2 regions of the Neorhizobium tunisiense genome follow, and region 1 is predicted to be linked to the other one. Evidence: riboswitches for the same ligand, from Rfam matches in the RefSeq annotation. Region 1 holds a riboswitch; the other holds the start of a gene.
The links. Region 1 has a riboswitch for cobalamin ahead of ABCW43_RS27775 (DUF1636 family protein). Riboswitches for the same ligand answer to the same signal wherever they lie in the genome.
Positions count from the first base shown of each region.

Region 2: linked by a shared signal. The riboswitch ahead of bluB (5,6-dimethylbenzimidazole synthase) and the one ahead of ABCW43_RS27775 (DUF1636 family protein) in region 1 are both predicted to bind cobalamin.

Region 1 is NZ_JBDIUU010000012.1:162,734-168,042, forward strand. It holds gene cobN (cobaltochelatase subunit CobN) at 1-1,822, opposite strand, end outside; gene cobW (cobalamin biosynthesis protein CobW) at 1,841-2,878, opposite strand; gene ABCW43_RS27775 (DUF1636 family protein) at 2,875-3,285, opposite strand; cobalamin riboswitch at 3,394-3,601, opposite strand; cobalamin riboswitch at 3,661-3,889, shown strand; gene ABCW43_RS27780 (CbtB domain-containing protein) at 3,927-4,103, shown strand; gene ABCW43_RS27785 (CbtA family protein) at 4,117-4,887, shown strand; gene cobO (cob(I)yrinic acid a,c-diamide adenosyltransferase) at 4,884-5,309, shown strand, end outside.
Region 2 is NZ_JBDIUU010000001.1:274,345-279,653, forward strand. It holds gene ABCW43_RS01480 (NADP-dependent malic enzyme) at 1-1,980, shown strand, start outside; gene ABCW43_RS01485 (hypothetical protein) at 2,096-2,836, shown strand; gene bluB (5,6-dimethylbenzimidazole synthase) at 2,837-3,523, opposite strand; cobalamin riboswitch at 3,605-3,792, opposite strand; gene ABCW43_RS01495 (NAD+ synthase) at 3,912-5,309, opposite strand, start outside.

The DNA of each region.
Region 1 (5,309 bases):
AAAGGCCCGCGCCGGTCAGGACCGGCGGCAAATGGCCGATGGTGACGGCGGCAATCCGCCGCTTGGCGACAGCCGCCTCGCCCGGATTGGAGACGATGAACGGATAGACGATCGGCAGGCTGCCGGTAACGATCTCCGGGAAACAACCCTGTGAGAGAGCCACCGTCTTGCCGGGCAGCCACTCAAGCGTCCCATGCGCGCCGACATGAATGATGGCATGCGCGCCGAGCGTTTCGCGCATCCATTGGCCGAAGGCGAGCAGCGCGTGGCGCGGGGGCAGGTCGGGACTGTGGTAATCGGCGCGGCGATCGGCATTGCGGCCGCGATCGGGTGCGAGCGCGACGGTGATGTTACCGAAGGTCGCGGCGCGGAAACGGAAAGCGGCGTCTTCGAGGTCTTCATCCAGCTCGGCTGCGCCCCAAGCCGCTTCTGTTGCGGCCACGGAGCCGTAGCCGGCGAGCGCATGGGTAGCGGATTTGACACTCAGGCGATCAAGAAGGTCACGCGGGGTTTCGGGGATATCCGAAACATTGTAGCCGGCTACCGATAATTCGCGCAGCATCCCGAGCACGCTCTGTGGCACGTCCAGGCCGACGGCATATCCGGTGCGCCCCGGCGCACTCGGATAGTCCGGCATCAGGACGACGATCTTGCGCTGGGCGCGAGGTGCCGTCTTCAGCCGCAGGAAAGCGGCGATACGATCGGCGACCTGTTCGACCCGGTCCGGTTCCGGCTGGTTGACGAGGTTGGCGGAGCTCTCGCCCGCCTTGAAGGAGATCGCACCGGCCAATATGCGCCCGTCAAGCTCCGGCAGGACGACATGCATGGCGAGGTCGGCGGGGTTGAGGCCGCGCCGGCCTTCCGCCCAGCCTTCGCGCCGCGTGGTGGCGACGACGATCTGGAATACCGGCACGCCGGTGCGGTCGAAGATTGTTTCGCCGTTCCCGTCGGTGCCACTGGCAAAGGCGGTGGTGGAGAGGATGGCGGCGGGCTTGAGGTCCGAAATCGCGCGTTCGGCGAAGGCGATAGCATCCGCATCCTTCAGACCGCTGACGAAGATCGGCATCGGCGCAAAGCCGCGTTTCTGCAGCGCTTCGAACAGTGCATCGATCGGTGCGGCGTCATTGGCAAGCAGCATCGAGCGGTAGAACAGGATCGGCAGGCGCGGTGCATCCGGCGCAAGGCCGGCAAGAAGGTCATCGGTCTCGACGATGCCCATTCCCGGCTTGTGGTAACCGGCCTTCGGCATGAGTGCTGCCTGTGGCAGAGGTTCCGTTCTACCCTCGGCCAGGGCCGTCAGCAATTTTGCGAGGAGCCGCATATTGTCCGGCCCGCCTTCGCGGAAGCAGGACAGGATGCCGGCGAGCTGGTTTTCCGAGACCGTGGAGGCCGCGGCGAGCCGCTCGTCGCGGATGCTGCATTCGCCGGGCAGGAGGGCGAGCGCGATCTTTTTGGCGCGCGCCATTCGGGAAAGCTCCTCGACGCCGTAGGCCCAGCGGTCATAGCCGCCGAGGATGCGTACGAGGATGACTTTGGCATGCGCCGCCGTCTTTTCGATCCACAGGTCCACCGACATGGGGTGGCGGAGATCGGAGAGGTTGGTGAGGCGGAGAGTTGGAGGAATGGGGGGATTAAGCTTGCCCGAGTTGTGTTCGGTGGGGGTATCGCTCCCGCCGCTTGCAGACTTATTCCACACCGCCGCAATGCCGTTCAGGTCGCTGCCGGAAAAGGACAGCACCACTACATCGGCCGGCGACTGGTTGAGGTCGACCGGTTCGATGAGGTCGTCAAGCGACGACGATGTGGTGGCGAGTATGTGCATCCTTCCCTCGGGGCCTTCTTATGCGGCCAGCATCCTTTCGATCGCTGCGCGGTCGATGCCTTTTTCGCCGATCACGACCAGGCGGCTTGTCCGCGCTTCGCCGGGTGCCCAGGCGCGGTCGAAATAATGGTTCACGCGCGATCCTACTGCCTGAACCTGCAGGCGCATCGGCTTGTTCGCGACTTCCACGAAGCCTTTTATGCGCAGCACGTTCTCTGCTTCGGCCGTGGCGGAGATGCGGGTGGCGAGCTGTTCGGCATCGGTGACTGCGGCCAGATCGACGACGAAGCTGTCGAAATCGTCGTGATCGTGGTCCAGTTCGTCGTCGTGATGGGTCTTGCGGTTTTCGATGTCGTCCTCGACGGCGAGGCCAAGGCCGATCAGCACCGCCGGATCGATGGCGCCATTGGCGGCCGAGACGATTTTGACGGCGCGCGGCAGATGTGCGGACACGCGATCCCTGGCGGTCGCGAGGCCGGCGGCATCGAGAAGGTCGCTCTTGGTGAGCACGATCATGTCGGCGCAGGCCACCTGGTCCTCGAACACTTCCTCGACCGGATCGTCATGGTCGATCGAGCCGTCCGCGTCGCGCTGGGCTTCGAGCGCCTCATGATCGTCTGCGACACGGCCTTCGGCGAGCGCGAGCCCGTCCACCACCGCGATGACGCCATCAACCGTCACACGTGCCTTCACGTCCGGCCACTGGAACGCCTGGACGAGCGGCTTCGGCAGCGCGAGGCCGGAGGTCTCGATGAGGATGTGATCGACGCGGGGCTCCATGGCCAGGATCCGGTCGATCGCCGGCACGAAATCATCGGCCACGGTGCAGCAGATGCAGCCATTCGCAAGCTCGATGATGTTGTCTTCCGGGCAGCTTTCGATGCCGCAGCCCTTGAGCACGTCGCCGTCGATGCCGACATCGCCGAATTCGTTGACGATGATCGCAAGCCGCTTGCCCTTGAGGTTTTCAATCAGGTTGCGGATCAGCGTGGTCTTGCCGGCTCCCAGAAACCCGGTAACGACGGTGCAGGGAACGCGGTCGAACGAAACGCTCATGATGGCATGTCCTCGTGATGATCAAAGGGTGGGATGCGGGCCGTCATGCCCTTGCCGCGCAGGCAGGTGGGACGGCCGCGAAGGGGAAGGAAACCGCGCTCGTCCTCGGCCAGCATCATCGCGCCGGTGACGATATCCTCGACATTGTCGAGCGACAGATGGCCGAATACATAGGACCAGCCGCTCTTGTGGTTGAAGGCGGCGCTCGGGCTCTTTTCGCAATTGGCGAGGCAGGTGACCGGCTTGACGGCGAGCGGCTTGCCGCTTGCTGCCTCGCGTAGCGCCGCGATCAGCGCGATGCCCGGTCGGATTTCGCCGTCGGACGCGTCACGGCAATTGGTGCAGACGAAAATCGTCACATCTGCCGGGCGGGCGGTTGCCGGATCATCTGGTTGGTGGTCACTCATCGGTCAGCCGCGTTCCCGCCGGGGTCGAAAAAATCGGGGCGCGGAGCAGAAGGTCGAATTCCCTCTGCGGTGATCGAGAAACTTCCTCCGGAGCACCCCGCCCGGTGAAGCAAAATTAAACGGACGGCAGGTCTCCTGGCTCGCGGGTCGTCGCCATTTGCCTGCCTTCCCGGTTTCCCAGTGGCTTCTCGGCAATGGCTCGCCGCCTACAGTTGCGGGGGCAGCCGCGGCATTGATCCCTAGGAAAGGGGATCGCACCGCATTCTCTCTTAGCCCTCCCCGTTGCCGGAAAGGGACCATCTCCTTTCAAGTAAGCCCGGTCGCACACCCATGTCAATGCGTCGCAAAGGCGATTGCCGTGACGCCGAATTCGTCTATAGTGACTGAGCCTATGGTGCCCGGAAGGGTTTTAGAGGGAATGCGGTGCGACGGAATTCTGCCGTCCAACCCGCGGCTGCCCCCGCAACTGTAAGCGGAAAGTCTTCGACCAAAACGGCCGTTCGGCCGTCAAGCCACTGGGAAATCCGGCCAACGGGATCCTGGGAAGGCGGGAGAAGGCGTCCGATCCGCGAGCCAGGAGACCTGCCAGAGGCGGCAAAGAACGTGAACGGCCCTCGGGTGGAGGGCGAAAGGACGAGACCATGGTACCGAATTCTGCTGCAACCGCAGTCACCATTTCCGCTTCGAAGATCATTCCCCTCAGCATGACGGCCCTGCTCGGCCTGTTCATCGTCGGCTTTGTCGGCTTCTCGCATCTGGAAGTCGTCCACAATGCCGCGCATGACACGCGCCACTCGCTCGCCTTCCCCTGCCACTGAGGAGTTCTCCCAAATGTCGTTGTTTCGTAACATCGTCTTCACGGCGGTGATCGCCGGGCTTTTGTCCGGGCTGCTGCTCACCGTGATGCAGAGCTTCTCCACGGTACCGCTGATCCTGCAGGCGGAGGTGTTTGAAAATGCCGGCGGTGAGGTCGCTCACAGCCATAGCCATGACGCGGCGCCCGCAACGGCCGGTGCGGCGGCACCTGCTGCCGACCACCACCATGATGACGAAGCCTGGGCTCCGGCCGATGGCTTCGAGCGCTTCATCTATACGCTCGCCGCAGACATGCTGTCCGGCATCGGCTTCGCCCTCGTCCTGATCGCCGCTTCGGAAGCGTTCGGCGGCTTCAAGGGCTGGCGCGGTGGCTTGATGTTCGGCATTGCCGGCTTCCTCACCGTCATCCTGGCGCCGGGCCTCGGCCTGCCGCCGGAACTGCCCGGCATGCCGGCTGCTGAGCTCGGCCCGCGCCAGATCTGGTGGGTCTCGACGGCAGTCTGCACGGCAGTGGGTCTAGGCTTGCTCTTCTATACCCGCTCGGCCGTGTTCGCAGCGCTTGCGATCGTGCTTCTGATCGCCCCGCATCTCGTCGGCGCGCCGCTGCCGCCCAGCCATGAAACCGCCGTCCCGATGGATCTTTATGCCCGCTTCGTCAATGCGGTCTATGCCACCAACCTGGTGTTCTGGGCGGTGCTCGGTGCGTTGACCGGTGTGGTCCGCGAAAGATTCCGCGCTGGCGAGGAAGCTTCTGCCGGATCTCCGGCGAAGCTTGCTTCCCGGTGAAGGAGATCGACGAGGCGTCCGTCGCGCGTCATCGTGCCAAGATGGCGAACCGCAAGGCGGTTCAGGATGCGGAAGTGGCGGAGAAGACCCAGGAAAAGGGTCTTCTCATCGTCCATACCGGATCCGGCAAGGGCAAATCCACCGCCGCTTTCGGCCTGGCGCTGCGTATGCTCGGCAACAACCGCCGGGTCGGCGTGGTGCAGTTCATCAAGGGTGCCTGGTCGACGGGAGAGCAGCCGGCGCTTGCCGTCTTTGGCGACCGCGTTGTCTGGCACACGATGGGCGAGGGTTTCACTTGGGAGACCCAGGACCTGAAGCGGGATGTCGCCGCGGCGGAAAAGGCCTGGGAAAAGGCGCTCGAGCTGATGGCGGACGAGACAATCGGGCTCGTCATCCTTGACGAGCTCAACATCGCGCTCCGT
Region 2 (5,309 bases), on a different contig from region 1:
ATCGACGTCTTCGACATCGAGATCGACGCGCCCGGCATCGAGGCGATGGTCTCGACCGTCTCGGCGCTCGAGCCGACCTTCGGCGGTATCAACCTCGAAGACATCAAGTCGCCGGAATGTTTCGAGGTCGAGCGCCGGCTGCGCGAAAAGATGAACATCCCGGTCTTCCACGACGACCAGCACGGCACCGCCATCATCGTCGCTGCCGCGATCCTGAACGGGTTGGAACTGGCGGGCAAGAACATCGCCGACGTGAAGATCGTGACGTCGGGCGCGGGTGCCGCGGCGCTGGCCTGCCTGCATCTCCTCGTTTCGCTCGGCGCGAAAAAGGAGAATATCTGGGTCCACGACATCGAAGGCCTTGTCTATGACGGGCGCAATACGCTGATGGACGAGTGGAAGGAAATCTACACCCAGAAATCCGACAAGCGCGTCCTTGCCGACAGCATCGGCGGTGCCGACGTGTTTCTCGGCCTCTCCGCCGCGGGCGTGCTAAAGCCCGAACTCCTGGCGCAGATGGCCGAAAAGCCGCTGATCATGGCGCTTGCCAATCCGACGCCGGAAATCATGCCGGAGCTCGCCCGCGCCGCCCGCCCCGACGCGATGATCTGCACCGGCCGTTCGGACTTCCCGAACCAGGTCAACAACGTGCTGTGCTTCCCCTACATCTTCCGCGGTGCGCTCGATTGCGGCGCCCGGACGATCAACGAGGAGATGAAGATGGCAGCGGTCAAGGCGATCGCAGCGCTTGCCCGCGAGGAAGTCTCCGACGTTGCCGCGCGCGCCTATTCCGGCGAGACTCCGATCTTCGGAGCCGACTATCTCATCCCCTCGCCTTTCGATCCGCGCCTCATCCTGCGCATTGCCCCGGCGGTTGCCAAAGCCGCTGCCGAGACCGGCGTCGCATCCCGGCCGATCCAGGATTTCGAGGCCTATCTCGACCAGCTGAACCGCTTCGTGTGGCGCTCCGGTTTCGTCATGAAGCCGATCTTCAGCGCCGCCAAGGTTTCGGAAAAGAACCGGGTGATCTTCGCCGAGGGCGAGGACGAGCGCGTCTTGCGCGCCGCCCAGGTTCTGCTCGAGGAAAAGACGGCGACCCCGATCCTGATCGGTCGTCCTTCCGTCATCGAGGCACGGCTTGCCCGTTTCGGCATCCGCATCCGCCCGAATGTCGATTTCGCCGTGGTCAACCCGGAAGACGATCCGCGCTATCGCGACTATGTCGACGAATATTTCGCCCTGGTCGGCCGCGAAGGCATCAATCCGGAAGCGGCGCGCACCATCGTGCGCACCAACAACACGGTGATCGGCGCGCTCGCGGTCAAGCGCGGCGATGCGGACGCGCTGATCTGCGGCGTCGAAGGCCGTTACGACAAGCATCTCAGCGACGTGAACCAGATCATCGGCAAGCGGCCGGACGTCTGCGCCTTCTCGGGCCTCAGCCTGGTCATCTCCCAGCGTGGTGCGATGTTCTTCACCGACACCTTCGTCAACTACAACCCGTCCGCGCAGGAAATCGCCGAGATCACGGTTCTGGCGGCCGAGGAAATCCGCCGCTTCGGCATCACCCCGAAGGCGGCGCTGATCTGCCATTCGAATTTCGGCTCGCGCGATTCGGAAAGCGCCCAGAAGATGCGGACCGCCCTGAAGCTGGTGCGCCAGCGGGCACCGGAGCTTGAAGTGGACGGCGAAATGCAGGGCGGTTCTGCCCTGTCGGAAACGCTGCGCAAGCGGGCCATGCCGAACAGTTCGCTGACCGGCGAGGCCAACCTGCTGGTTTTCCCGAACCTCGACGCGGCAAACATCTCGCTCGGCCTCGTGCGCAACCTGACGGACGCCTTGCATGTCGGCCCCATTCTTCTGGGAGCGGCCCAGCCGGCGCATATCCTGTCGTCCTCGGTCACGTCGCGCGGCGTCGTGAACATGGCGGCGCTGGCGGTTGTCGAAGCATCGCAGCCAAATCTGCAATTTCAATCTTAAATTGCAGATTCACCCGCACAGCGGTTTGAGCCCTGAACAGGGCTCGAACTCCCTGCTGCAGAAATGACCTGCGCCGGGTATTGCCCCGATTTTTGAGGGCGATGCCGGCGACTTTATGAGATTGTCAACCGGAACGTTCCATGATGCCATCTCCACTCTGGAGAGGATGCCGGAATTGCCGATACCGCTTCGCGGCCTGCTGACCATACCTCTGTTTTTTCTGCCGGCCGCAGCGCTTGCGGGGGACCCCGCCGTTTGTGCGGCACTCTACCGGAAACTTGGAAACAGCCCGCAGATCATCGGCAGCACCTCCGTGGCGCGCAGCTATGCCCAGCAACTCGGCGAATACAATGCCGATATCCGGGAGCTCAGGATCGACATGCGCCGCGCCGGCTGCGGCAACGGCAGCGTCGTGGTTCTGGGCGGCCCGAATGCCGAGGTCTGCGGCCAGATGCGGGATGCGCTGGACAGAATGGAGCAGAGCCGCGACGCGCTGGCAGCGGAACGGAACAGTTCGCGGCAGATGATCCTGCCCTCGGAAGAGCGCAATGCCATTCTCGCCGCCATTCGCGAACAGCGCTGCATCCCCTCTTTCGAGCCTCTGCCGCCTGTCGTCGACGACCGCCGAAAGGTGCCGGGGATCGAGCTGCCCAGGCAGGAGGAGCCCTATTCCGGGATCACCAAATTGCAGACGCATCCGCCGCAGGCCGCAGTCCAGCGGCCAGTGCTCACACCGCCACCGGAGCGAGCCTACGATCCGAACAAGAAGGTGCGCACCGTCGGGCCGACCTTCCTGCCCGATGAGAGTATCGATCTCAGCAATCCGCAATCGGCAGGACCGCAGCCGCAGCAATAGTCAGCGGTTTTCCCATCGGTCCTCAAAGATCAGTTCGTCCAGGGTCAGGCGCTGGCGCCAGCCCTTGAGCGCCAGCTCCGGCTCGCCATAGAGCCGGTCGACATAACCGAGGCAGAGCCAGGCGACGATCTCGATGCGGTCGGGAATGCCCAGCAGCCCGCGCACGTCCTCGTCGCGAAAAATGCTGACCCAGCCGACGCCGACGCCTTCGGCCCTGGCAGCAAGCCAGAGGTTCTGCACGGCGCAGACGGTCGAATAGGCGTCCATGCGCGGATTGTGGGTGCGGCCGAGCACGACCGGGCCTGCGCGATCCGGATCACAGGTGACGCAGATCGACAGCGGTGCCTTGCGGATGCCTTCGAGCTTGAGGCTGCGGTACAAATCACGGCTTTCCTCCGCAAACATTGCCTCCGCTTCGTCATTGGCGCGCGAAAAGGCGGCCCACGCTGCCTCCCGCACCGCCTGGTCTCGGATGAGGATGAAATTCCACGGTTGCATGAAACCGACCGAGGGGGCTGCATGCGCGGCGCCAAGCAGCCGCTTTACCAAGTCGTCCGGCAACGGATCGGGCAGGAACTGGTCGCGCACGTCGCGTCGCGTCTCGATCGCCTTGTAGACGGCCGCACGATCGGCCTTCGAAAATTCACCGGCAGGCAGCAAGGCATGCGCGAAAGGGTCAGGTCGCATCGTTTATCCCCAACAATGCCGTCGCTCCCCAACCTTTCGAAAGCAAGGAGAGGTCCGAAACCTTTCCGCCGTCCGCGCGGGTTCGGTCTATCGTGTCAGGCCGGTCTTCTGACTTGGCTTCGTCCGCTTCCCGCCGCAGCCTTCCCGGTTTCCCAGTGGCTAAATTCCTGCGGCCGGGCGTCCACCTCACAGCGTTGGGCACGTTCCGGATCCACCCCGGATTCCCGATTCTCCGGCTTTTGGCCGGCACCTGACAGGATCGGTTATGCCCTTACCCAATCCCCGGCGCAAGACGCTCATGCGACGGCGAAATAGCGCACCTAGGCGAATTCACTGCTGCGGGTGACCAGTTGGGCGCCTCGATCTGCGCGGGGCCATGATCCCTCTCCTACCGATCGCGGAAACGGTTGGTGATCGGGTAACGCCGGTCGCGGCCGAAATTCTTCTTGGTGATTTTGACGCCCGGCGCCGATTGGCGCCGCTTGTATTCGGCGAGATAGAGAAGGTGCTCGATGCGGTGAACGGTCGCGATGTCGTGGCCGCGGGCGATAATCTCCTCGGTGCCCATCTCCAACTCGACGAGGCACTCGAGAATGTCGTCGAGCACCGGATAGGGCGGCAGCGAGTCCTGGTCGGTCTGGTTGGGCCTCAGTTCCGCGGATGGCGCCTTTGAGATGATGTTCTTCGGGATCACCTCGCCGCTCGGGCCGAGAGCCGTCGGCGGCAGGTGTTGGTTGCGCCAGGCGGCCAGCGCATAGACCTGCATCTTGTAGAGGTCCTTGATCGGATTGAAGCCGCCGTTCATGTCGCCGTAGAGGGTCGCGTAACCGACCGACATTTCCGACTTGTTGCCGGTCGTCACCACCATCGAGCCGAACTTGTTGGAGATCGCCATCAGGATCGTGCCGCGCGCGCGGCTCTGGAGGTTCTCCTCGGTGATGCCCTCCTCGGTTCCCTCGAACAGCTCGGCCAGCGCCGACGAAAAACCATCCACCGGCTCGGCGATCTGGACGATATCGTAACGGCAGCCGAGCGCCCTGGCGCAATCGGCCGCGTCCTTCAGCGAATCCTCGGATGTATAGCGATAGGGCAGCATCACGGTGCGCACCCTCTCCTCGCCGAGCGCATCGACGGCGATCGCCGCGCAGATGGCGCTGTCGATACCGCCGGACAGGCCGAGCACGACCGACTTGAAACCGTTCTTGTTGACGTAATCGCGGAAGCCGAGCAGGCAGGCGCGGTAATCCGCCTCCTCCTTTTCCGGAATGCGCGCCATCGGGCCGCGTGCACAATGCCAGGTCTCGCCAATTCGTCTCCACTCGGTGACGGCAACGGCCGGCTCGAACTGGCTCATCTGGAAGGCGAGCGACTTGTCCACATTGAAGGCGAAGCTGGCGCCGTCGAAGACCAGTTCGTCCTGGCCGCCGAGCTGGGCCGCGTAGATCATCGGCAGGCCGGTCTCGATCACCTGTTTCAGCACGACCTGGTGGCGGATATCCACCTTGCCGCGATAGTAGGGCGAGCCGTTCGGCACGAGCAGGATTTCCGCACCGCTTTCCGACAGCGTCTCGCAGACGCCGAGATCGCCCCAGATATCCTCGCAGATCGGGATGCCGAGCCGGACGCCGCGAAAATTCACCGGTCCGGGCATCTCGCCGGCGATAAAGACGCGCTTCTCATCGAACTCGCCATAGTTCGGCAGGTCGATCTTGTCGCGCACGGCGATCACCCTGCCACCGTCGAGCACGGCGATCGAGTTGTGCCGGCCTTCCTCGCCCTGGCGGGG